DNA from 4 places in the Enterobacter sp. Taxon_8 genome. Region 4 is predicted to be linked to each of the others. Evidence: predicted binding sites of a transcription regulator. Region 4 holds the regulator's gene; each other region holds the start of a gene.
What was found. Region 4 encodes CRP, which controls carbon source genes, mostly activating them, when cyclic AMP is high. Its sites were predicted from a motif close to ATGTGANNNNNNTCACAT; they were not measured.
Positions count from the first base shown of each region.

Region 1 (5,347 bases), 730 kb from region 4:
TTGTCCCAGCCGCGAATGGCCCCGCCCGCCAGCGACAGCTCCGGGTTCTGGATCACGCGATCCGGATCGAAATACTGCTGCACGCCCAGGCCGTCACACGTCGGGCACGCGCCCGCCGGGTTGTTAAAGGAGAACAGGCGCGGTTCCAGCTCGCGCATGCTGTAGCCGCAAATCGGGCAGGCAAAGTTGGCGGAGAAGAGCAGCTCTTCCGCTTCTGGATCGTCCATGTCGGAGACCACGGCCGTACCGCCAGAGAGTTCCAGCGCCGTTTCAAAGGATTCCGCCAGGCGCGTGGCGAGATCGTCGCGCACCTTAAAGCGGTCAATCACCACTTCGATGGTGTGCTTCTTCTGCAGCTCCAGCTGTGGTGGATCGGACAGGTCACACACTTCGCCGTCGATACGGGCGCGGATATAGCCCTGGCTTGCCAGATTTTCCAGCGTTTTGGTGTGTTCGCCCTTACGCTCTTTGATGATTGGCGCAAGGAGCATCAGGCGTTTGCCTTCCGGCTGCGACAGCACGTTATCGACCATCTGGCTCACGGTTTGCGCCGCCAGCGGGACGTCGTGGTCCGGGCAGCGCGGCTCGCCCACGCGGGCATACAGCAGACGCAGGTAGTCATGAATTTCGGTAATGGTACCGACCGTTGAGCGCGGGTTATGCGACGTGGACTTCTGCTCAATAGAGATAGCAGGTGACAACCCTTCAATATGGTCGACATCCGGTTTTTCCATCAGCGACAGGAACTGACGAGCGTACGCCGAGAGCGATTCAACGTAACGACGCTGTCCTTCGGCATACAGAGTGTCGAAAGCCAGTGAGGATTTGCCAGACCCCGAAAGCCCGGTCACGACAATGAGTTTGTCGCGAGGGATTATCAGGTTGATATTCTTGAGATTGTGGGTGCGGGCGCCCCGAACTTCGATCTTATCCATTCACCTTTCCCGGTTGGAACACGGATTGCCTGGTTTGTTTGAAGGACAAACGGCTGTCAGAAACGGCTAATTATGACACAATTTGACCTGTTTGAATATACAGTATTGGAATGCATTTTCTGATTCGCTGTGTAACAATGTTGAGTTGCGGGAGAACTCTGGAACGTGCTACGCAACTATCAAAGTGCAGCATGGAAATGGTACACTCGCGCGTTTACACTATTAAGAAACGTATTCAGGAGACACGAACATGGCCAGCAGAGGCGTAAACAAGGTGATTCTCGTCGGTAATCTGGGCCAGGACCCGGAAGTACGCTACATGCCGAGTGGTGGCGCAGTTGCCAACATTACGCTGGCTACTTCCGAATCCTGGCGTGATAAAGCGACCGGTGAGATGAAAGAGCAGACCGAATGGCACCGTGTTGTGCTGTTTGGCAAACTGGCCGAAGTGGCCGGAGAATATCTGCGTAAAGGTTCTCAGGTCTATATCGAAGGCCAGCTGCGTACCCGCAAATGGACCGATCAGTCCGGTGCTGAGAAGTACACGACTGAAGTAGTGGTCAACGTGGGCGGCACCATGCAGATGCTGGGTGGCCGTCAGGGCGGTGGCGCACCTGCAGGTGGCGGTCAGAGCCAGCAGCAGGGCGGTTGGGGTCAGCCTCAGCAGCCGCAGGGTGGCAACCAGTTCAGCGGCGGCGCACAGTCTCGTCCGCAGCAGCAGTCTGCTCCGGCGCCGTCTAACGAACCGCCAATGGATTTCGACGACGACATTCCGTTCTGATTTCCGCGTGCTAAAAACAAAAAACCCAGACCATCGTCTGGGTTTTTTTATTCCGTAAGGGATCAGGTAATCACCATCGGCCAGTCTGGCGGCGTGTGGCTCATCGCCTCAACCATCACCACTTTAATGTTTTCCCAGACGGCAGCGATATCCAACAGGGTGATACCAAGCAGACCCGTTGCAAACCAGCAGGCCGCACCCAGCCCCAGCAGGGTGCTGATGACAGCAAGACCCGCATAGTCAGATTTACGAAACTGAATGTTCAGCGTGCTGGCTAAAAACATCAGTACCGCACTTAACAAAGGCCAGCGCATGAGAACCATGCTGGTAGTAATGGTTGCCATAAAACCCATCCTCTACAAATCAGACGAACTGCATGAAACAGTGTTTCTCGTTACAAAATATGTGTGAACTATATCACAATTGATGATTTATTCGCCAGTGCCTGTGCGATCAAAAAAGAGGATTTTATTCCCCAGGAAAAGCGATTCTGTAGGCAGGACCAGCCTCGGCGCATGAGGAGATGAACCCACAACGTGCCGGAAACGCCCGTCGGGCAAGTGGGGATACCGCAAATTCGGTTTTTATAACAGGGGCGTTATTCTCCGCCATTACTGAAAATAGTGTGGTAAAGACCGATTATTTATAAATCAACAAACACAGTACCTGGAGCAAATAGCATAAAACGTCATGACGATGTTGTACTTTTTTCATGCTGTTAGACGTTTGGCTTAATCAACGATCGTCTGTTGTGTTATCTTTCTGTCGGCCCCGGCGGGCTGGATAATTATTTCCCTTAATTGAAACGGAACGAATACTTACAGTTTAACTTACGGGAAAATATTATCGTCATAACGAAATTTAAGATTTTTAATACTAAAAGTCAGTTGCTAACTTTGCATGATTCATGCAACGTAATCACCTGTTTAACAAAGCATCCGGCCTTCATTACTACAGGCGTACAACATGCAGGGATATAGGGCGGGAAATGAATCGTAGCGCGCGGCGCAAAATGCTCAGGGTGGTAGGGATCATCATGGTAGTTATGCTGCCGGTGATGCTTGCCCTATGGTTTGCCCAGCTACGCGCCGTGTCTGAAACAAGCGCACAGCTACGCACATTTGCTGAACTGGCTTTAGACAAAACAGAGCTGGTTATTCAACAGGTTGAGCTGGCCCGGGACGAGGCTGAAAAATATCAGGGTGAGCTTTGCACGCCGGGACACCGTCAATATATGCTGAACGTTGTTCGTGGCCGCCTGTTTGTCGCCGATTTAATTTACGCTGAAGGTCAGAATTTTCTTTGTTCGACCGTTTTTACACCGGATCATCCCTACGCCATTCCTGTCGCTAATTACACGCGTAAACCTGACGTCGCTATCTATTATTATCGCGATACCCCATTTTATACTGGCTATAAAATGACATATATGCAGCGCGGAAATTATGTGGTGGTCGTCAATCCGCTTTCATACAGCGAAGTCATGTCAGCGGATCATTCTCTCTCGTGGGGTGTGTACGACACGGTAACCAATGCTTTCTTTTCGGTTAGCCAGAAAGCCAATGTTTCTTTATTAAATTCGATGATTCGAGATAAGGAATCGGTATTTCAAAAAGATAACCGCTTTTATACGATCGTAACGTCCCCCAAAAGACCTATTGCGGCCATTGTGTCGACATCGAATAAACGCTTTTATGAAACGCTTTATCACCAGGCGACGTTGACGCTACCGCTGGGCATGATCTGCAGCATTATTATTTTGCTGGTATGGTCCCGTACCCATCGTGAGCTTAATTCGCCGGGGCGCTTACTGCACCGGGCGCTGAACAAGCGACAGCTTTGCGTCCACTATCAGCCGATTATTGATATCAAGAACAACCAGTGTGTGGGTGCGGAAGCGTTGTTACGCTGGCCGGGTTTTAACGGGCAGGTGATGAGCCCGGCTGAGTTTATTCCGCTGGCGGAAAATGAGGGAATGAGCGAGCGGATTACGGACTATGTCGTTGAGGAGGTGTTCAACGATCTGGGCCATTTCCTGGCGGAGCATCCGCATCTCTATATTTCGATTAACCTGTCGGCCACGGATTTCCACTCCTCGCGGCTGATCGCCATGATTTCCGACAAGGCTCGCCACTACGCCGTCCGCGCGCAGCAAATCAAAATTGAAGTGACGGAACGTGGTTTTATCGATGTGCCAAAAACCACGCCGGTGATTCAGGCTTTCCGTCAGGCGGGTTATGAAGTCGCGATCGATGACTTCGGTACCGGCTACTCGAACCTGCACAACCTCTACTCGCTGAACGTGGATATCCTGAAGATCGATAAATCGTTTATCGATACCTTAACGACCAACAGTACCAGCCACCTGATCGCCGAGCATATTATCGAGATGGCGCAGAGCCTGCGCCTGAAAACCATTGCGGAAGGGGTAGAGACGGCAGAGCAGGTGAGCTGGCTGTTGAAGCGCGGCGTCCAGTTTTGTCAGGGATGGCACTTCGCGAAAGCGATGCCGCCCCAGGAATTTATGACCTGGCAGCAGCAGCCTTTGCACTGAGAGTGATTAATTCAACTGGTGGCGATAGTCGCTCGGCGTACGGTCAAACTCGCGGCGAAACACGCGGGAAAAGGTTTGTTGCGACACATAGCCAAGGTCCATCGCGATATCAAAAATGGGCCGCTGCGTTGAGCGTAGCGCCTGCGCTGCCAGCAGAAGTCTGCGCTGGCGAATGTACTCACCCAGCGTCTGATGCATGACCGTGCGGAACATTCTCTGTAAATACCATTTCGAATAGCCCGACTTTTTCGCGACCACATCAATGTTCAACGGTTGGTCGATATGGTCATCAATCCATTCAATAAGCGTCTGAATAATCTGCTGATGCGACATAAGGTTGCCCCTCTGTAGATACAACTATCTCGGTTAATTCGTCGTTTTCTCTGCGGGGGAGTATAATTCCTCAAGTTAACTTGAGGTAAAGAGGTTTTATGGAAAAGAGATTGCCGCGAATTAAAGCGCTTTTAACTCCCGGTGAAGTGGCGAAGCGAAGCGGCGTTGCGGTATCGGCGCTCCACTTCTATGAAAGCAAAGGGTTAATCAAGAGCATCCGTAACGGGGGTAACCAGCGTCGCTATACTCGCGACGTGCTCCGCTACGTGGCGATAATCAAAATTGCGCAACGAATCGGAATTCCCCTGGCCACGATCGGTGAGGCCTTTGGGGTACTGCCGGAAGGGCACACGCTGAGTCCGAAAGAGTGGAAAGAGCTGTCGTCCCAGTGGCGTGAAGAGCTGGACAGGCGTATTCACACGCTGGTCGCTCTGCGTGACGAGCTGGATGGCTGCATCGGCTGCGGCTGCCTGTCGCGCAGCGACTGCCCGCTGCGTAACCCCGGCGACAAACTGGGCGAGCAGGGGACGGGGGCGCGGCTGCTGGAAGAGGATTGAGATTGCGCGGCAAAAAGCACATAAAGAACTAAAGCGCCACATAAGGGCGCTTTAGTTTTTCCCGGTCTTTGTCTTTCACTCTATCCCGCTGGTTCACGGGAGGGTTTCCCCCGACGTCAGCACCCCTCAGTGTCGAGCTGGTTGGGGAGGTTCCGGATTGTGCTGACACTTTAATTCTATGCAAGAC
Region 1 is NZ_CM177989.1:4,242,601-4,247,947, reverse strand. It holds gene uvrA (excinuclease ABC subunit UvrA) at 1-935, opposite strand, end outside; gene ssb1 (single-stranded DNA-binding protein SSB1) at 1,186-1,716, shown strand; gene AC4IBF_RS20230 (YjcB family protein) at 1,779-2,060, opposite strand; gene AC4IBF_RS20225 (EAL domain-containing protein) at 2,705-4,270, shown strand; gene soxS (superoxide response transcriptional regulator SoxS) at 4,277-4,603, opposite strand; gene soxR (redox-sensitive transcriptional activator SoxR) at 4,702-5,160, shown strand.
Region 1: AC4IBF_RS20230 (YjcB family protein) is a predicted target of CRP. The motif match lies at 2,122-2,139, and genes of this name have one in related genera.

Region 2 (5,347 bases), 1.0 Mb from region 4:
ACAGCTGCTGAACGCCATCTATATTGGCATTCTCGCGGGGATAGGCATGCTCTATTTCCAGGATTTGATGCCGGGCCAGGCAGGCTCTGCCACCACCCTTTATACTAATACCACCCGCGTGGGGTGGATTATCGCCGGCTCAATGGCCGGTGTCGTGGCAGAAATCTGGAACTATCACACGGTATTCTGGATTGCGCTGGTGATGTGTACGCTGACGATTGGCTGTCTGGCGAGGATTAAAGACGTTTAAGGTGCGGTGAGCGCCTCAAGCTCAAGAAGGTACGTCATCGCCTGCTCGCGCGTGCTGCCGCACATTTCGGCCGTGGGCTGAAGACCGGAGCAAACTTTCGGTCGCAACGGTGAGCCAAAGATCTTGCAAAGATTATTTTCCGAGAGCTGAACGCAGCGGGTATTGGCAGGCTTGCCGTCCGGCATTCCAGGAATGGGGCTTGAAATGGACGGTGCAGTACAGCACGCGCCACAATCGGGACGGCAATCCATAAATGCTCTCTTTCGCTGACGATGGCCCGCGTAGTCGGGCATCGCGCGCACAGTAACACCTTTTGCGTATTGATAGCAAAAGCCACGAATTCCACTTGCCTGAAAGGCCGCGCGCGAGTAATTTGGCGCGATATTTTTTACCTCCCGTAAACAGGATTACTGCAATGCCAAGAGCGAACGAAATTAAGAAAGGTATGGTGCTGAATTACAACGGCAAACTGCTGATTGTGAAAGATATCGACATTCAGGCACCAAGCGCCCGTGGTGCAGCAACGCTGTACAAAATGCGTTTCGCCGATGTGCGTACCGGCCTCAAAGTGGAAGAACGCTTCAAAGGTGACGATATTGTCGATACCGTGACCCTGACCCGTCGCTATGTTGATTTCTCCTACATCGACGGCAACGAATACGTGTTCATGGACAAAGAAGATTACACCCCGTACATCTTCACCAAAGATCAGATTGAAGAAGAGCTGCTGTTCATTCCTGAAGGCGGTATGCCTGACATGCAGGTTCTGACCTGGGACGGCGTGCTGCTGGCGCTGGAACTGCCTCAGACCGTCGATCTGGAAATCGTTGAAACGGCACCCGGCATCAAAGGCGCATCCGCCAGTGCCCGCAACAAACCGGCTACCCTGACGACCGGCCTGGTTGTGCAGGTGCCGGAATACCTCTCCGCTGGCGAGAAGATCCGCATCCATATCGAAGAAAAACGCTATATGGGCCGCGCTGACTGATTGCGGCATTTGTCGGGTAGCGGCTTCGCCTTACCCGACCTGCAAAAACACAAAAACCGGCTCTCAGGCCGGTTTTTTTTATTGTTGGTCCGGTGGCGCTTACAGAAGCTCCGGATACTTCGTCATCTTCAGCGCCAGCTCAACGCCACGCACTTCCGCCATCCCTTTAAGACGGCCAATCGCAGAATAGCCTGGGTTGGTTTTCTTACGCAGATCGTCCAGCATCTGGTGGCCGTGGTCAGGACGGAACGGAATAGGACGCACATCGCCAATCTGCTTGCGACGCGCCTCTTCGGCCAGAATGGCGTCTACCACCGCCACCATATTCACATCGCCGCCCAGGTGAGCCGCCTCGTGGAAGGTTTTTGGGTTCTCTTCACGGCAGGTCGCGCGCAGATGCGTAAAATGAATGCGGTCGCCGAAGGTTTCAATCATCCGCACCAGATCGTTATCTGCCCGCACGCCGTAGGAGCCGGTACACATGGTGAAGCCGTTATAGATGCTGTCGACCGTCTCTTTCAGCCACTGCATATCTTCAATTGTGGAAACAATGCGCGGCAGGCCGAGAATGGGACGCGGTGGATCGTCCGGGTGCACGGCCAGGCGAACCCCTACCTCTTCCGCAACCGGCACGATAGCGCGCAGGAAATACGCCATGTTTTCACGCAGCTGGTGCTTATCAATATTGCCGTATTCCGCCAGGCGGGCGCGGAACTGATCCAGCGTATACCCCTCTTCGGCACCCGGCAGGCCCGCAATAATATTACGGGTCAGCTTTTCGATGTCCGCGTCGCTGGCTGCATTGAACCATTCGAGTGCCTGCTGCTGCTCTTCCGCGGTGTAATCCGCTTCAGCGCCAGGCCGTTTCAGGATGTGCAACTCGAACGCTGCAAAGGCAATCTGATCGAAACGCAGCGCTTTTGAGCCGTCCGGCATCTGATATTCGAGGTCGGTTCGCGTCCAGTCGAGGATGGGCATGAAGTTATAGCAAACCGTATCAATACCGCAGGCCGCGAGGTTACGAATGCTCTGCTGATAGTTAGCAATCCAGGTCTGATACTCCCCGGAATGGGTTTTGATATCTTCATGAACAGGAATGCTTTCCACCACAGACCAGGTTAATCCCTTCTCCGCCAGCAGCGCCTGACGCGTCTGTATTTCCTCTACCGGCCAGACCTGACCGTTAGGAATATGATGCAGCGCCGTGACGACACCCGTTGCGCCAGCCTGACGCACATCATCAAGAGAAACCGGATCGTTCGGCCCGTACCAACGCCAGGTTTGTTCCATTGCCTCACCCTCTTAAGTTGTTATACCAATATGCGTTACTGCAATGACGACTACCATACATGTTTGCCGTAAAGGGTCAATACACCGCCACACATTGATTGATCAAACTCACATAACGGGGATATTTACGGCTCACCAATTTTATTTGCTGTCATATAACTTTACACTGGCATTGTTAATTAATGGTTAATCAGGTGTGTATCTCATGAAGACAATTGCCTCTACCGTCCTTCCTGCCGGGGTTCAGCAACCTCGCTACGATCGCCAGTCATTACGCTCCCGCATCGTTCACTTTGGCTTTGGCGCGTTTCACCGTGCGCACCAGGCCTTGTTAACAAATAGGGTGCTGAATGAAAAAGGCGGCGACTGGGGGATTTGTGAGATTAGCCTGTTCAGCGGCGACGCGCTGATGAGCCAGCTGCGCGCGCAGGAGCATCTGTTCACCGTGCTGGAGAAAGGGGCTGAAGGAAATGAGGCGATTATCGTCGGCGCCGTCCATGAGTGCCTGAACGCAAAGCTGGACTCCCTGCCCGCCATTATTGAGAAATTTTGCGAGCCTCAGGTCGCGATTGTATCGCTCACCATCACGGAAAAAGGCTATTGCATCGATCCCGCGACCGGAAAACTCGATCTGAATAACCCCCGGATCGTCCACGACCTTGAAAACCCCTCAGAGCCACATTCTGCCCCAGGGATCCTGGTCGAAGCGCTCCACCGCCGCCGCGAGCGCGGTTTGCCTGCGTTTACCGTGCTCTCCTGCGACAACATCCCGGATAACGGGCACGTGGTCAAAAACGCGGTGCTGGGCATGGCGCAAAAGCGTTCCGCGGCGCTGTCTGAATGGATTGATAGCCACGTGAGCTTCCCGGGAACGATGGTTGACAGAATTGTTCCCGCCGCGACGGAAGCATCGCTTGCGGAAATCACCGACGCGCTCGGCGTTGAAGATCCGTGCGCCATCAGCTGCGAACCGTTTATTCAGTGGGTGGTGGAAGATAATTTTGTCGCAGGCCGTCCCGAGTGGGAAGTGGCGGGTGTCCAGATGGTGCAGGATGTTCTGCCGTGGGAGCAGATGAAATTACGCATGCTCAACGGCAGCCACTCTTTCCTGGCGTATCTGGGGTACCTCGCGGGCTACGCGCATATTAATGAATGCATGGAGGACGCGGCGTTCCGTGAAGCCGCCCGTCGGCTGATGCTGAACGAGCAGGCCCCCACGTTACGGATTAAGGATGTCGATTTCACCGCCTACGCCGATAGCCTAATTGAACGCTTTGCCAACCCGGCCCTCCAGCATCGGACCTGGCAAATCGCGATGGACGGTAGCCAGAAGCTGCCCCAGAGAATGCTTGACGGGACCCGCGTTCATCTTGAGCGAAATACGCCGTGGCCGCTGCTGGCTCTGGGCGTGGCCGGCTGGATACGCTACGTCAGCGGTATCGACGACCGTGGCAATGCGATTGACGTTCGCGATCCCCTCAGCGATAAAATCCGCGCCATCGTCAACGCCAGCAGCGACGCCGACCGCGTTAACGCGCTGCTGGGGCTGAGTGAGGTCTTTGGTCACGATCTCGCACAAAACAGCGTCTTTGTGGAGACTGTCCGCCAGGCATACCAGCGCATTATCCGCAACGGCGCACGTCAGGCTGTTATCGAAACGTTAAATATTTAACGATTATTGCGCTTAACGCGAACGGATGAGGCCTCCGTTCGCCCTTCCCCTTCTCACAGGTCACGTTTTTCGCCAGGATAGAGAGAATAGTGTTATAGCATCACAATTCTGATCTGGAGCGCACGTGACCAAAACCAACCTCATCACCGGTTTTCTCGGCAGCGGTAAAACCACCTCAATTCTCCACCTGCTGGCGAATAAAGATCCGGCCGAGAAGTGGGCCGTGCTGGTCAATGAATTTGGCGAGGTGGGCATTGACGGCGCGTTGCTGTCATCCAGCGGCGCGATGATTAAAGAGATCCCCGGCGGGTGCATGTGCTGCGTCAATGGCCTACCTATGCAGGTCGGCCTAAATACCCTGCTGCGTCAGGGCAAACCTGACCGCCTGCTGATTGAACCTACCGGGCTGGGTCACCCTAAGCAAATCCTCGATTTACTAACCGCCCCGGTTTACGAGCCGTGGATCGATTTGCGCGCCACCCTGTGCCTGCTCGATCCGCGTCAGCTTCTGGATGACAAGGCGGTGGCAAATGAGAACTTCCGCGATCAGCTCGCCTCCGCTGACGTTATTGTCGCGAATAAAGCAGATCGCGCCACGGCTGAAAGCCAGGCCGCGCTGGATGCGTGGTGGCAACATTTTGGCGGCAATCGCACGCGGGTGCAGACCACCCAAGGGAATATTGATAGCGCCCTGCTTGACCTGCCTCGTCTGAACCGCACCGAGCTGCCCGCCAGCGCGGAGCATTCGCACAGTCATCCGGTTAAGCAGGGTCTGGCAGCCCTGAGTCTGCCGGAACACCAGCGCTGGCGTCGTAATCTGAATAGCGGCCAGGGATATCAGGCCTGCGGATGGATTTTTGATGCTGAAACCGTTTTTGACACCATCGGGATCCTGGAGTGGGCCCGTCTTGCGCCCGTCGATCGCGTGAAAGGGATCATGCGCACCCCGGACGGACTGGTGCGGATCAACCGCCAGGGCGACGATTTCTTTATTGAAACGCAAAACGTGGCGCCGCCTGACAGCCGTATAGAGTTAATTAGTGCGGTTAACGCCGACTGGAATGCCCTCCAGTCCAGTCTGTTGAGGATTCGTTTAAGTTCGGGCGGCTAACGTTGCCCCAGTTTTCACTCTATGCAGAACGTTATG
Region 2 is NZ_CM177989.1:1,423,602-1,428,948, reverse strand. It holds gene setB (sugar efflux transporter SetB) at 1-250, shown strand, start outside; gene AC4IBF_RS06760 (YkgJ family cysteine cluster protein) at 247-501, opposite strand; gene yeiP (elongation factor P-like protein YeiP) at 666-1,238, shown strand; gene uxuA (mannonate dehydratase) at 1,338-2,528, opposite strand; gene AC4IBF_RS06745 (mannitol dehydrogenase family protein) at 2,734-4,200, shown strand; gene AC4IBF_RS06740 (CobW family GTP-binding protein) at 4,325-5,311, shown strand; gene AC4IBF_RS06735 (phosphatase PAP2 family protein) at 5,345-5,347, shown strand, end outside.
Region 2: AC4IBF_RS06745 (mannitol dehydrogenase family protein) is a predicted target of CRP. The motif match lies at 2,625-2,642, and genes of this name have one in related genera.

Region 3 (5,347 bases), 1.1 Mb from region 4:
CGTAGTCCCAGATTTCGCCGTTAGCGATCACCGGAATAGAGAGGCGTTTGCGGATCTCGCCGATCGCATGCCAGTTTATGCGCTCGGCTTTGTAGCCGTCTTCTTTGGTGCGGCCATGCACCACCAGCTCGGTGGCTCCGGCCTGCTGCACCGCATCGGCGATTTCAAACTGCCGCGCGTCGCTGTCCCATCCCAGGCGCACCTTAACCGTCACCGGCAAATGCGCGGGCACGGCCTCGCGCATGGCTTTCGCGCCGCGATAAATCAGCTCAGGATCTTTCAGCAAGGTCGCCCCGCCGCCGCTGCCGTTCACCAGCTTCGACGGACAGCCGCAGTTGAGATCCACCCCGTAAGAGCCCAGCTCAACCGCGCGGGCGGCGTTTTCCGCCAGCCATTCAGGATACTGGCCGAGCAGCTGAATACGCACCAGCGTGCCGGAAGAGGTCCGGCTCTGGTTGTGCAGCTCGGGGCACAGACGGTAGAAGGATTTTACCGGCAACAGCATATCGACCACGCGCAGAAATTCCGTCACGCAGAGATCGTAGTCGTTCACCTCGGTCAGAAGCTCGCGCACGAGGGAGTCGAGCACGCCTTCCATTGGGGCCAGTAAAACACGCATAGCAGTACCTGTGAAAAAAGACGCGCTATAGTAGCCGCTCTCTATATCGCTGGGAAGCGCTTCTGTTCAGGGAGAAAGTCAGCCGGCGTTGCCCCGACAACGGCGCGAAACGCCGCCGCAAATGCCGCCTGCCCTGAAAACCCCAGCATCCAGGCCACCTGCTTAACCGGGTATCCGTTGGCGAGCAGGTCCAGCGAGGCACAAATCCTTGCGCGCTGTCGCCAGGCCCGGAAGCTAAAGCCAGTATCTTTGATAAACGCGCGTGAAAATGTGCGCTCAGACATCGCGGCCCGTTCCGCCAGCCTTTCCAGAGAAAGATCCCAGAGATTGTTGGCAATGATGTCACAGGCAACGCGATGTAAGCGCTCATCCACGGGCATCGGTAATTCGGCCGAGATTTGCTGAGCTTCACTGAGAATATCGAGCAGCAAAACGGCCATGCTGCGCTGAGTGGCTGGCCGGTATTCCGCACTGAACAGCCCGGCAATCAGCTCTTTGAACAACGCTGTCGCCATAATGACGTAAACCTCTTCTTTCCGTTTAAAAGATCCGCATTGCGATATCAGAGCAGGGCTAAACCAGACCGCCCGGAGCTCCGTTGCGGATAACACGCTGTAGGTATGCTCCTGAAAGGGAGGGATCCACAGCGCGCGCTGCGGCGGTATGACCCAACGCTTATTGCCGGTTTCGACCAGCATCACCCCTTTGATGGCAAACAAAAGCTGTCCCTGTGAATGCTGGTGAGGCGGATCCACTTCGCCGCGCGTATAGCTAATAGCCCCTCTGGACCATCCGATGTCATCGTCATGAATTGGCGTTTTATCGATAACGGTTGGCATTTCACATTCCTCCCTTCCACTTATGATGCTGCTTGTACATGTAACCGAAGAGAGACGCAATGCACATTCAATTTATCATTCATGAACATTTCGAAGCGCCGGGCGCCTATGAAATCTGGGGGAAAAGCCGCGGCCATACTCTGAGCTACACCAGAGTTTATCAGGGCGATCCTTTACCCGAGGAGCTGGGGACCACGGACCTGCTTATCATCATGGGAGGCCCGCAGTCCCCCGCTACCACGCCTGAGGAATGTCCCTGGTTCGATGCACAGGCGGAAAAGACACTCATCAGCCGCGCGATAGAGGCAGGTAAAACGGTGATAGGCGTTTGTCTTGGCTCGCAGCTTATCGGCGAAGCGCTGGGGGCAGCGTTTTGCCATAGCCCGGAAAAAGAGATCGGCAAATTTCCCGTCAGGCTCACCGATGCAGGCAAGGCGAACCCGCTGTTTGCGGATTTTGGCCACGAATTGAACGTCGGTCACTGGCATAACGACATGCCAGGGTTGACGCCGCAGGCTAAAGTGCTGGCTTACAGCGAGGGCTGCCCCCGTCAGATCGTGGAATATGGCGAACGGGTTTACGGTTTTCAGTGCCATATGGAGCTGACGCCGGAGGTTGTAGAGTTGCTGATTGAGCATTCGCAGAATGACCTCCGCCGCGCGGGTGAATTCCGTTTTGTCGAAACGGCGGAAAAACTCCGCTCGCATGATTATCGCGAAATGAACCAGGTGCTGTTTTCTTTTCTCGATAAACTGACCGCCTGACGCTGATGCCTTCTCTGGCGCGTTACTTCGCCAGTGCAATTCCTTTCCTCTAAACTATTGCCTGCACCAGTAAGATGATACCGGACGTTCCATTCCGGAATGTCTGGTATGCTCAAAATTCATGATGTGATCCGTGGCACATTTTTAGGTTTAATTGTATGATGAATGCGTTTCAGCAAGGACTATAACCATGAGCAAAACATTGAACATTATCTGGCAATATCTGCGCGCATTCGTCCTGATTTACGCCTGCCTGTATGCCGGGATTTTCATCGCGTCACTGCTGCCCATCACCATTCCCGGCAGCATTATCGGCATGCTGATCCTCTTCGTGTTGCTGGCGCTGCAAATCCTGCCTGCAAAGTGGGTCAATCCCGGCTGCTTCGTCCTCATTCGCTATATGGCGCTGCTTTTCGTGCCTATCGGCGTCGGGGTCATGCAGTATTTTGATTTGCTCAAGGCCCAGTTCGGCCCGATTGTTGTCTCCTGCGCGGTGAGTACGCTGGTGGTTTTCCTGGTCGTGAGCTGGAGTTCGCATCTGGTGCATGGCGAACGTAACGTGATTGGGGAGAAAACAAAAAAATGATGGCCAATATCTGGTGGTCGCTGCCGCTCACCCTCGCAGTATTCTTCGCCGCACGTAAGCTTGCCGCGCGTTTCAAAATGCCGTTGCTGAACCCGCTGCTGGTGGCAATGGTGGTGATTATTCCGTTCCTGCTGCTCACCGGCATCCCTTACGAACGCTACTTTGCCGGCAGCAAAATTTTAAACGACCTGCTGCAGCCCGCCGTTGTGGCGCTGGCCTTTCCTTTATACGAGCAGCTGCACCAGATCCGCGCCCGCTGGAAATCCATCATTACCATCTGCTTTGTCGGCAGCCTGGTGGCGATGATCACCGGTACGTCGGTGGCGCTGTTGATGGGGGCCTCCCCGCAGATTGCCGCCTCTATTCTGCCTAAATCTGTGACCACGCCTATCGCGATGGCGGTTGGCGGTAGCCTCGGCGGTATTCCGGCAATTAGCGCAATGTGCGTTATTTTCGTCGGTATTCTCGGCGCGGTGTTTGGCCACAGCCTGCTGAACGGTATGCGCATTCATACTAAAGCGGCACGAGGTCTGTCGATGGGGACAGCTTCCCACGCCCTGGGCACTGCCCGCTGCGCGGAGCTGGATTATCAGGAAGGGGCGTTTAGCTCGCTGGCGCTGGTGATCTGCGGAATTATCACCTCCCTGCTGGCCCCGTTCATTTTCCCGCTGATTCTGGCGGTGATGGGCTAAAATTTGCGATGCGTCGCGCAAATTTCATTTTGCTTTCATAAGTTGCATACATAATGAGAAGTGGATCACATATAAAGCCCTGGCGGCTCCGTAAACTACCGATCCATTAACCTTTATGAGGCAAACGCCATGCACCCACGTTTTCAAGCTGCTTTCGCCCAGCTTGCAGAGAATTTGCAGTCAGCCCTGGCTCCCGTTCTGGCAGATGCACACTTCCCCGCCCTGCTGACCGCGGAGCAGGTCACGATGCTGAAACAGGCAACGGGACTGGACGAAGACGCGCTGGCTTTCGCACTGCTACCCCTGGCTGCCGCCTGCGCGCGGGCCGATCTCTCCCACTTCAACGTCGGGGCCATTGCGCGCGGCGTCAGCGGTACCTGGTACTTCGGCGGCAACATGGAGTTCCTGGGCGCGACCATGCAGCAAACGGTTCACGCCGAGCAGAGCGCCATCAGCCACGCCTGGCTGCGCGGTGAAAAAGCGCTGAGCGCCATTACCGTTAACTACACTCCGTGCGGCCACTGCCGTCAGTTTATGAACGAGCTGAACAGCGGGCTGCAGCTGCGCATCAATCTGCCGGGCCGCGCGCCGCACACGCTGGGCGATTATCTGCCTGACGCATTTGGTCCGAAAGATCTGGAGATCAAAACGCTGCTGATGGACGATCAGGACCACGGTTACGCCCTGTCCGGCGATGACCTGAGTCAGGCAGCGATTCGCGCGGCGAATAAAAGTCACACGCCATACAGCAAGTCCCCGAGCGGCGTAGCGTTGCAGTGCCGTGATGGCCGAATCTTCACCGGCAGCTATGCGGAAAACGCCGCGTTTAACCCAACGCTGCCGCCGCTTCAGGGCGCGCTTAACCTGCTGAGCCTGAACGGCTATGATTATCCTGACATTCAGCGCGCCATTCTGGCTGAAATTGCCGATGCACCGCTGATCCAGTGGGATGCCACCGCCGCAACGCTAAAAGCGCTGGGCTGTACGACGATTGACCGCGTACTGCTGGCGTAATCCTTCCGGCGGGCAAAAATGCCCGCCCGTTTGCTGAAAAACCCCTCAGTTGAGTCGCTGTTTCTTGCGCTAACCAGGCGGGTAAAGTAGCCTGAGTTAAATTTCTTCCACGAACGAGCCATCTGCATGTTAAAGCGCGTTTTTTACAGCCTGTCTGTCCTGGTCGGCATACTGCTGTTGATCGTGCTGGGTCTTGACCGCTGGATGAGCTGGAAAACCGCCCCTTACATCTTTGATGACCTGCAGGACCTGCCGTATCGTCAGGTTGGCGTGGTGCTTGGCACCGCCAAGTATTACCGCACCGGCGTAATCAATCAGTATTACCGTTACCGCATTCAGGGCGCGCTGAACGCCTACAACAGCGGCAAGGTGAACTACCTGCTGCTGAGCGGCGATAACGCCCTGCAAAGCTACAATGAACCGGTGACGATGCGTAAGGACCTGATTGCGGCGGGCGTGGACCCTGCCGATATCGTGCTCGACTACGCCGGGTTCCGCACCCTGGACTCCATCGTGCGCACGCGCAAAGTCTTCGACACCAACGACTTCATCATCATCACCCAGCGCTTCCACTGCGAGCGCGCGCTGTTTATCGCCCTGCATATGGGCATTCAGGCGCAGTGCTACGCGGTGCCTTCGCCAAAAGATATGCTGAGCGTGCGCGTGCGCGAGTTCGGCGCCCGCTTTGGTGCCCTGGCCGATCTGTATATCTTCAAACGCGAACCGCGCTTTTTAGGCCCTCTGGTGCCGATTCCGGCGATGCACGAAGTGCCGGAAGACGCGCAGGGTTACCCGGCCGTCACGCCTGAGCAGCTGCTGGATATGCAGAAAAA
Region 3 is NZ_CM177989.1:1,451,646-1,456,992, reverse strand. It holds gene dusC (tRNA dihydrouridine(16) synthase DusC) at 1-619, opposite strand, end outside; gene AC4IBF_RS06880 (AraC family transcriptional regulator) at 661-1,458, opposite strand; gene AC4IBF_RS06875 (type 1 glutamine amidotransferase) at 1,518-2,222, shown strand; gene AC4IBF_RS06870 (CidA/LrgA family protein) at 2,413-2,808, shown strand; gene AC4IBF_RS06865 (CidB/LrgB family autolysis modulator) at 2,805-3,500, shown strand; gene cdd (cytidine deaminase) at 3,630-4,514, shown strand; gene sanA (outer membrane permeability protein SanA) at 4,641-5,347, shown strand, end outside.
Region 3: cdd (cytidine deaminase) is a predicted target of CRP. The motif match lies at 3,554-3,571, and genes of this name have one in related genera.

Region 4 (5,347 bases):
AGGCGAAGACCAAATCCAGCCTTGAAGAGTGTGAGATGGCGTGGCTCGACGCGCAGGAACAGCTGGAAGCGATGCTGCAGGCTGACTGACCTGTTTACCCCGTTTTAAGAACAGAATCCGTACCGGGTTCGGAAATCCAGCTTAAACGGGGTACAATTCGGAAAGTATCGTAAATTTCCGACAAGAATCAGCATCGCGCTTATGACCCAAATCATCCCATCAGACTTCGACATTGCGGTCGAAGACAGCACTGAGTTCGTGCCTATGCGCGGCGTGGCCAATCCCCATTTGCAGACCATGCTGCCGCGACTGATCCGCCGCAAGGTTCAGTTCACCCCGCACTGGCAACGGCTTGACCTGCCAGACGGTGATTTTCTGGATCTCGCCTGGAGCGAAGCGCCGGAACAGGCTCGCCATAAGCCGCGTCTGGTGGTCTTTCACGGCCTGGAAGGCAGCCTGCACAGCCCGTATGCCCATGGGCTAATTGAGGCGGCAAAGGCGCGCGGCTGGCTCGGCGTGGTGATGCATTTTCGCGGCTGTAGCGGCGAACCGAATCGTCAGAAACGCATTTATCACTCGGGTGAAACAGAAGACGGGACGTGGTTTTTACACTGGCTGCGTGAAAATTATGGCACCGTGCCAACGGCCGCCGTGGGCTACTCGCTGGGCGGCAATATGCTGGCCTGCTTGCTGGCCAAAGAGGGCGAAAGCGTGCCGCTGGAGGCCGCCGTCATTGTCTCCGCGCCGTTTATGCTCGAGCAGTGCAGCTACCATATGGATAAAGGCTTCTCCCGCGTCTACCAGCGTTACCTCCTCAACCTCCTGAAGGCCAATGCGGCACGTAAACTGAAGGCCTACCCGGATACCCTGCCGGTCAGCCTGCGCCAGCTGAAAAAGGTACGCCGTATTCGCGAGTTCGACGACCTGATCACCGCGAAAATTCACGGCTTCGCCGATGCGATTGACTATTATCGTCAGTGCAGCGCCATGCCGCTGCTCAGCAAGATCACGCAGCCAACGCTGATTATTCATGCCAAAGATGACCCGTTTATGGATCATCACTCGATCCCCGCGCAGGAATTCCTGCCCGACAACGTTCACTATCAGTTGACCGAGCACGGCGGCCACGTCGGGTTTATCGGCGGCACGCTGCGCCGCCCGAAAATGTGGCTTGAGGCGCGTATTCCTGACTGGCTAACCCCTTATCTGGACGGTGCAAAATGATTATTCCCTGGCAGGATCTGGCTCCCGAAACGCTCGATAATCTGATTGAAAGCTTTGTATTACGCGAAGGCACCGATTATGGTGAACAGGAACGCTCGCTTGAGCAAAAGGTCAACGATGTAAAGCGCCAGCTGAAAAGCGGCGACGTGGTGCTGGTGTGGTCAGAACTGCATGAGACGGTCAATATCATGCCCCGCAACGCGTTTCACGGCTGATCTTCCACCCTTTTCAGTCAGGGAGTTGCTATGTCTGCCAGACATCCGGTTATAGCCGTTACGGGGTCGAGTGGTGCGGGAACCACCACCACAAGCCTCGCATTTCGCAAGATTTTCGCCCAGCTGAATCTCCGTGCGGCGGAGGTCGAGGGCGACAGCTTTCACCGCTACACGCGTCCTGAAATGGACATGGCCATCCGTAAGGCGCGCGATCTGGGTAAACACATCAGCTACTTCGGCCCGGAGGCCAACGACTTCGGCCTGCTGGAACAAACCTTTATCGAGTATGGTCAGAGCGGCAAAGGGCAGTCCCGCAAGTATCTGCATACCTATGATGAAGCCGTTCCCTGGAATCAGGTGCCGGGAACCTTTACCCCATGGCAACCGCTGCCGGAACCCACTGACGTCCTGTTTTACGAAGGATTACACGGCGGCGTGGTCACCCCGCAACACGATGTGGCGCGCCACGTGGACCTGCTGGTCGGTGTGGTCCCTATCGTGAACCTGGAGTGGATCCAGAAGCTGACGCGCGACATGAGCGAACGTGGCCATTCGCGAGAGGCGGTAATGGACTCGGTGGTACGCTCCATGGAAGATTACATCAACTTCCTGACGCCGCAGTTCTCCCGCACCCATATCAACTTCCAGCGCGTGCCGACGGTGGATACCTCCAACCCGTTTGCCGCCAAAAGTATCCCATCCCTGGATGAGAGCTTTGTGGTGATCCATTTCCGCAATCTCGAAGGCATTGATTACCCCTGGCTACTGGCCATGCTGCAGGGCTCGTTTATTTCGCACATGAATACATTGGTCGTGCCGGGCGGAAAAATGGGGCTGGCGATGGAGCTCATCATGACGCCGCTGGTGGAGCGACTGATGGAAGGGAAGCAGATTGCGTGAGCATGTTCCCTCTCCCTGTGGGAGAGGGTTAGGGTGAGGGCATCAACACGCACGATGCCCCATCAATCACGCCTCGATCACTTCATACGAATGCGTGATTTTTACCGCTTTCTCCAGCATTAATGCCACAGAGCAGTACTTCTCCGCAGACAGATCCACCGCACGCGAGACCGCCGCGTCTTTTAGTTCTTTACCTGTGACCACAAAGTGCAGGTTAATATGGGTGAACAGACGTGGCGCCTCTTCACGCCGTTCTGAGGTGAGTTTAACCTCACAATCCGTCACGTCATGACGACCTTTTTGCAGAATCGACACCACGTCAATGGCGCTGCATCCGCCTGCCGCCATCAGCACCATTTCCATTGGGCTTGGCGCTTTATCGCCGGAGTTACCGTCCATTAAAATCTGGTGCCCTGACGCGGATTCGCCCAGGAACGTTAAACCTTCAACCCATTTCACGCGCGCTTGCATATTCTTAAACTCCAACGTTGCATTTTTGGTGACAGATTACGCGTGCGTTACATTTCTCGCAATGGAAGGCGACCTGCATCATGCTGAAGCGAGACACCAGGAGACACGCGGCGAAAGCTATGCTAAAACACTCTGGATGCTACAGTAATACATTGACGTTACACATGTATGCAGAGGACATCAAACTTTACTGGCTGCGAAACGTTACGGTAGCCGACTTCCCAGGGTATGGGTAAGAATTCGATTGCAACCCCAGAGTCCGGATGCATCTGATGACTCTGGTGACAGCTTATAACAGAGGATAACAGCGCATGGTGCTTGGCAAACCGCAAACAGACCCGACTCTCGAATGGTTCTTGTCTCATTGCCACATTCATAAGTACCCATCAAAGAGCACGCTGATTCACCAGGGTGAAAAAGCGGAAACGTTGTATTACATCGTTAAAGGCTCGGTGGCAGTGCTGATCAAAGATGAAGAAGGGAAAGAGATGATCCTTTCTTATCTGAACCAGGGCGATTTCATCGGTGAACTGGGCCTGTTTGAAGAGGGCCAGGAACGTAGCGCCTGGGTTCGTGCAAAGACAGCATGTGAAGTGGCTGAAATTTCTTACAAGAAGTTCCGTCAGCTGATTCAGGTTAATCCTGACATTCTGATGCGTCTTTCTTCCCAGATGGCACGCCGTCTGCAGGTCACCTCAGAGAAAGTGGGTAACCTCGCCTTCCTGGACGTTACCGGCCGTATCGCACAAACCCTGCTGAACCTGGCGAAACAGCCAGACGCCATGACCCACCCGGACGGCATGCAAATTAAAATTACCCGTCAGGAAATTGGTCAGATCGTCGGTTGCTCCCGTGAAACAGTAGGCCGTATCCTGAAAATGCTGGAAGATCAAAACCTGATCTCCGCCCACGGTAAAACCATCGTGGTCTACGGAACGCGTTAATTCCGCTTAAACGGCGTGCCATCGCAAGGTGTCACGCCGTTTTTGTCTCTACTCCCCATGTGGCGCAGGCTGATCTATCACCCGGAAGTTAACTACGCACTGCGACAAACGCTGGTGTTGTGTCTTCCTGTGGCCATAGGCCTGATCCTCGGACATCTTCAGCAGGGCCTGCTGTTTTCCCTCGTGCCCGCCTGCTGCAACATCGCCGGTCTGGACACGCCGCATAAGCGCTTTTTCAAACGCCTGATCGTTGGCGGCTGCCTGTTTGCGGGCTGTAGCCTCGCCGTACAGCTTTTACTGGCTCGTGATATCCCGCTGCCGCTGATCCTGACCGTGCTGGCGATGACCCTCGGCGTCACGGCGGAAATCAGTTCGCTGCACGCCCGCCTGCTTCCCGCGTCGCTGATTGCGGCCATCTTCACGCTGAGTCTCGCCGGGAATATGCCGGTGTGGGAGCCGCTGCTGATCTACGCTCTGGGGACGCTCTGGTACGGGCTGTTTAACTGGTTTTGGTTCTGGCTGTGGCGGGAACAGCCGCTGCGCGAATCCCTGAGCCTGCTCTATGTGCAGCTTGCGGATTACTGCGAGGCCAAATACACCCTGCTCACCCAGCATACCGATCCGGAAAAATCCTTACCGCCGCTGCTGACGCGCCAGCAGAAGGTGGTGGATCTCATAAGCCAGTGCTATCAGCAGCTACACATGCTCGCCGCCAACAAGAACCACGAGTACAAACGCCTGCTGCGCACCTTCCAGGTCGGGCTGGATCTACAGGAACATATCTCCGTGAGCCTGCACCACCCGCAGGAGGTACAAAAGCTGGTCGAGCGCAGCCACGCCGAAGCGGTGATCCGCTGGAACGCGCAGACCGTCTCCGCACGCCTGCGGGTGCTGGCCGATGATATTCTCTACCACCGCTACCCGACGCGCTTTAACATGGATAAACAGCTCGGCGCGCTGGAGAAAATCGCCCGCCAGCATCCGGATAACCCGGTCGGACAGTTTGCCGCCTGGCACTTCAGCCGCATCGCCCGGGTGTTGCGCACCCAGCGTCCGCTTTATCCACGAGACCTGATGGCGGATAAGCAAAAACGGCTGCCGTTATTGCCCGCGCTCAAAAGCTATCTTTCTTTTAAATCTTCCGCCCTGCGCAACGCCGCAAGGATTAGCGTGATGCTCAGTACCGCCAGCCTGATGGGCATGGCGCTGCATCTGCCGAAGCCCTACTGGATCTTAATGACCGTGTTGTTTGTCACCCAGAACGGCTACGGTGCCACGCGGGTGCGTATTCTGCACCGGGCGGGCGGCACCATGGCCGGACTGATCATTGCGGGCGTGACGCTGCACTTCCACGTGCCGGAAGGCTATACCCTTGCAGGGATGCTGGCGATCACGCTGGTGAGCTATCTAATTATCCGCAAAAACTACGGCTGGGCGATGGTGGGCTTTACGGTGACGGCGGTATATACCCTGCAGCTGCTTACGCTCAATGGCGAACAGTTTATTGTCGCCAGGCTGATTGATACTCTGATCGGCTGCCTGATTGCCTTTGGCGGCATGGTCTGGCTCTGGCCGCAATGGCAGAGCGGGCTG
Region 4 is NZ_CM177989.1:393,563-398,909, reverse strand. It holds gene AC4IBF_RS01815 (ABC transporter ATP-binding protein) at 1-89, shown strand, start outside; gene AC4IBF_RS01810 (hydrolase) at 202-1,224, shown strand; gene AC4IBF_RS01805 (YheU family protein) at 1,221-1,439, shown strand; gene AC4IBF_RS01800 (phosphoribulokinase) at 1,470-2,339, shown strand; gene AC4IBF_RS01795 (OsmC family protein) at 2,406-2,810, opposite strand; gene crp (cAMP-activated global transcriptional regulator CRP) at 3,122-3,754, shown strand; gene AC4IBF_RS01785 (YccS/YhfK family putative transporter) at 3,812-5,347, shown strand, end outside.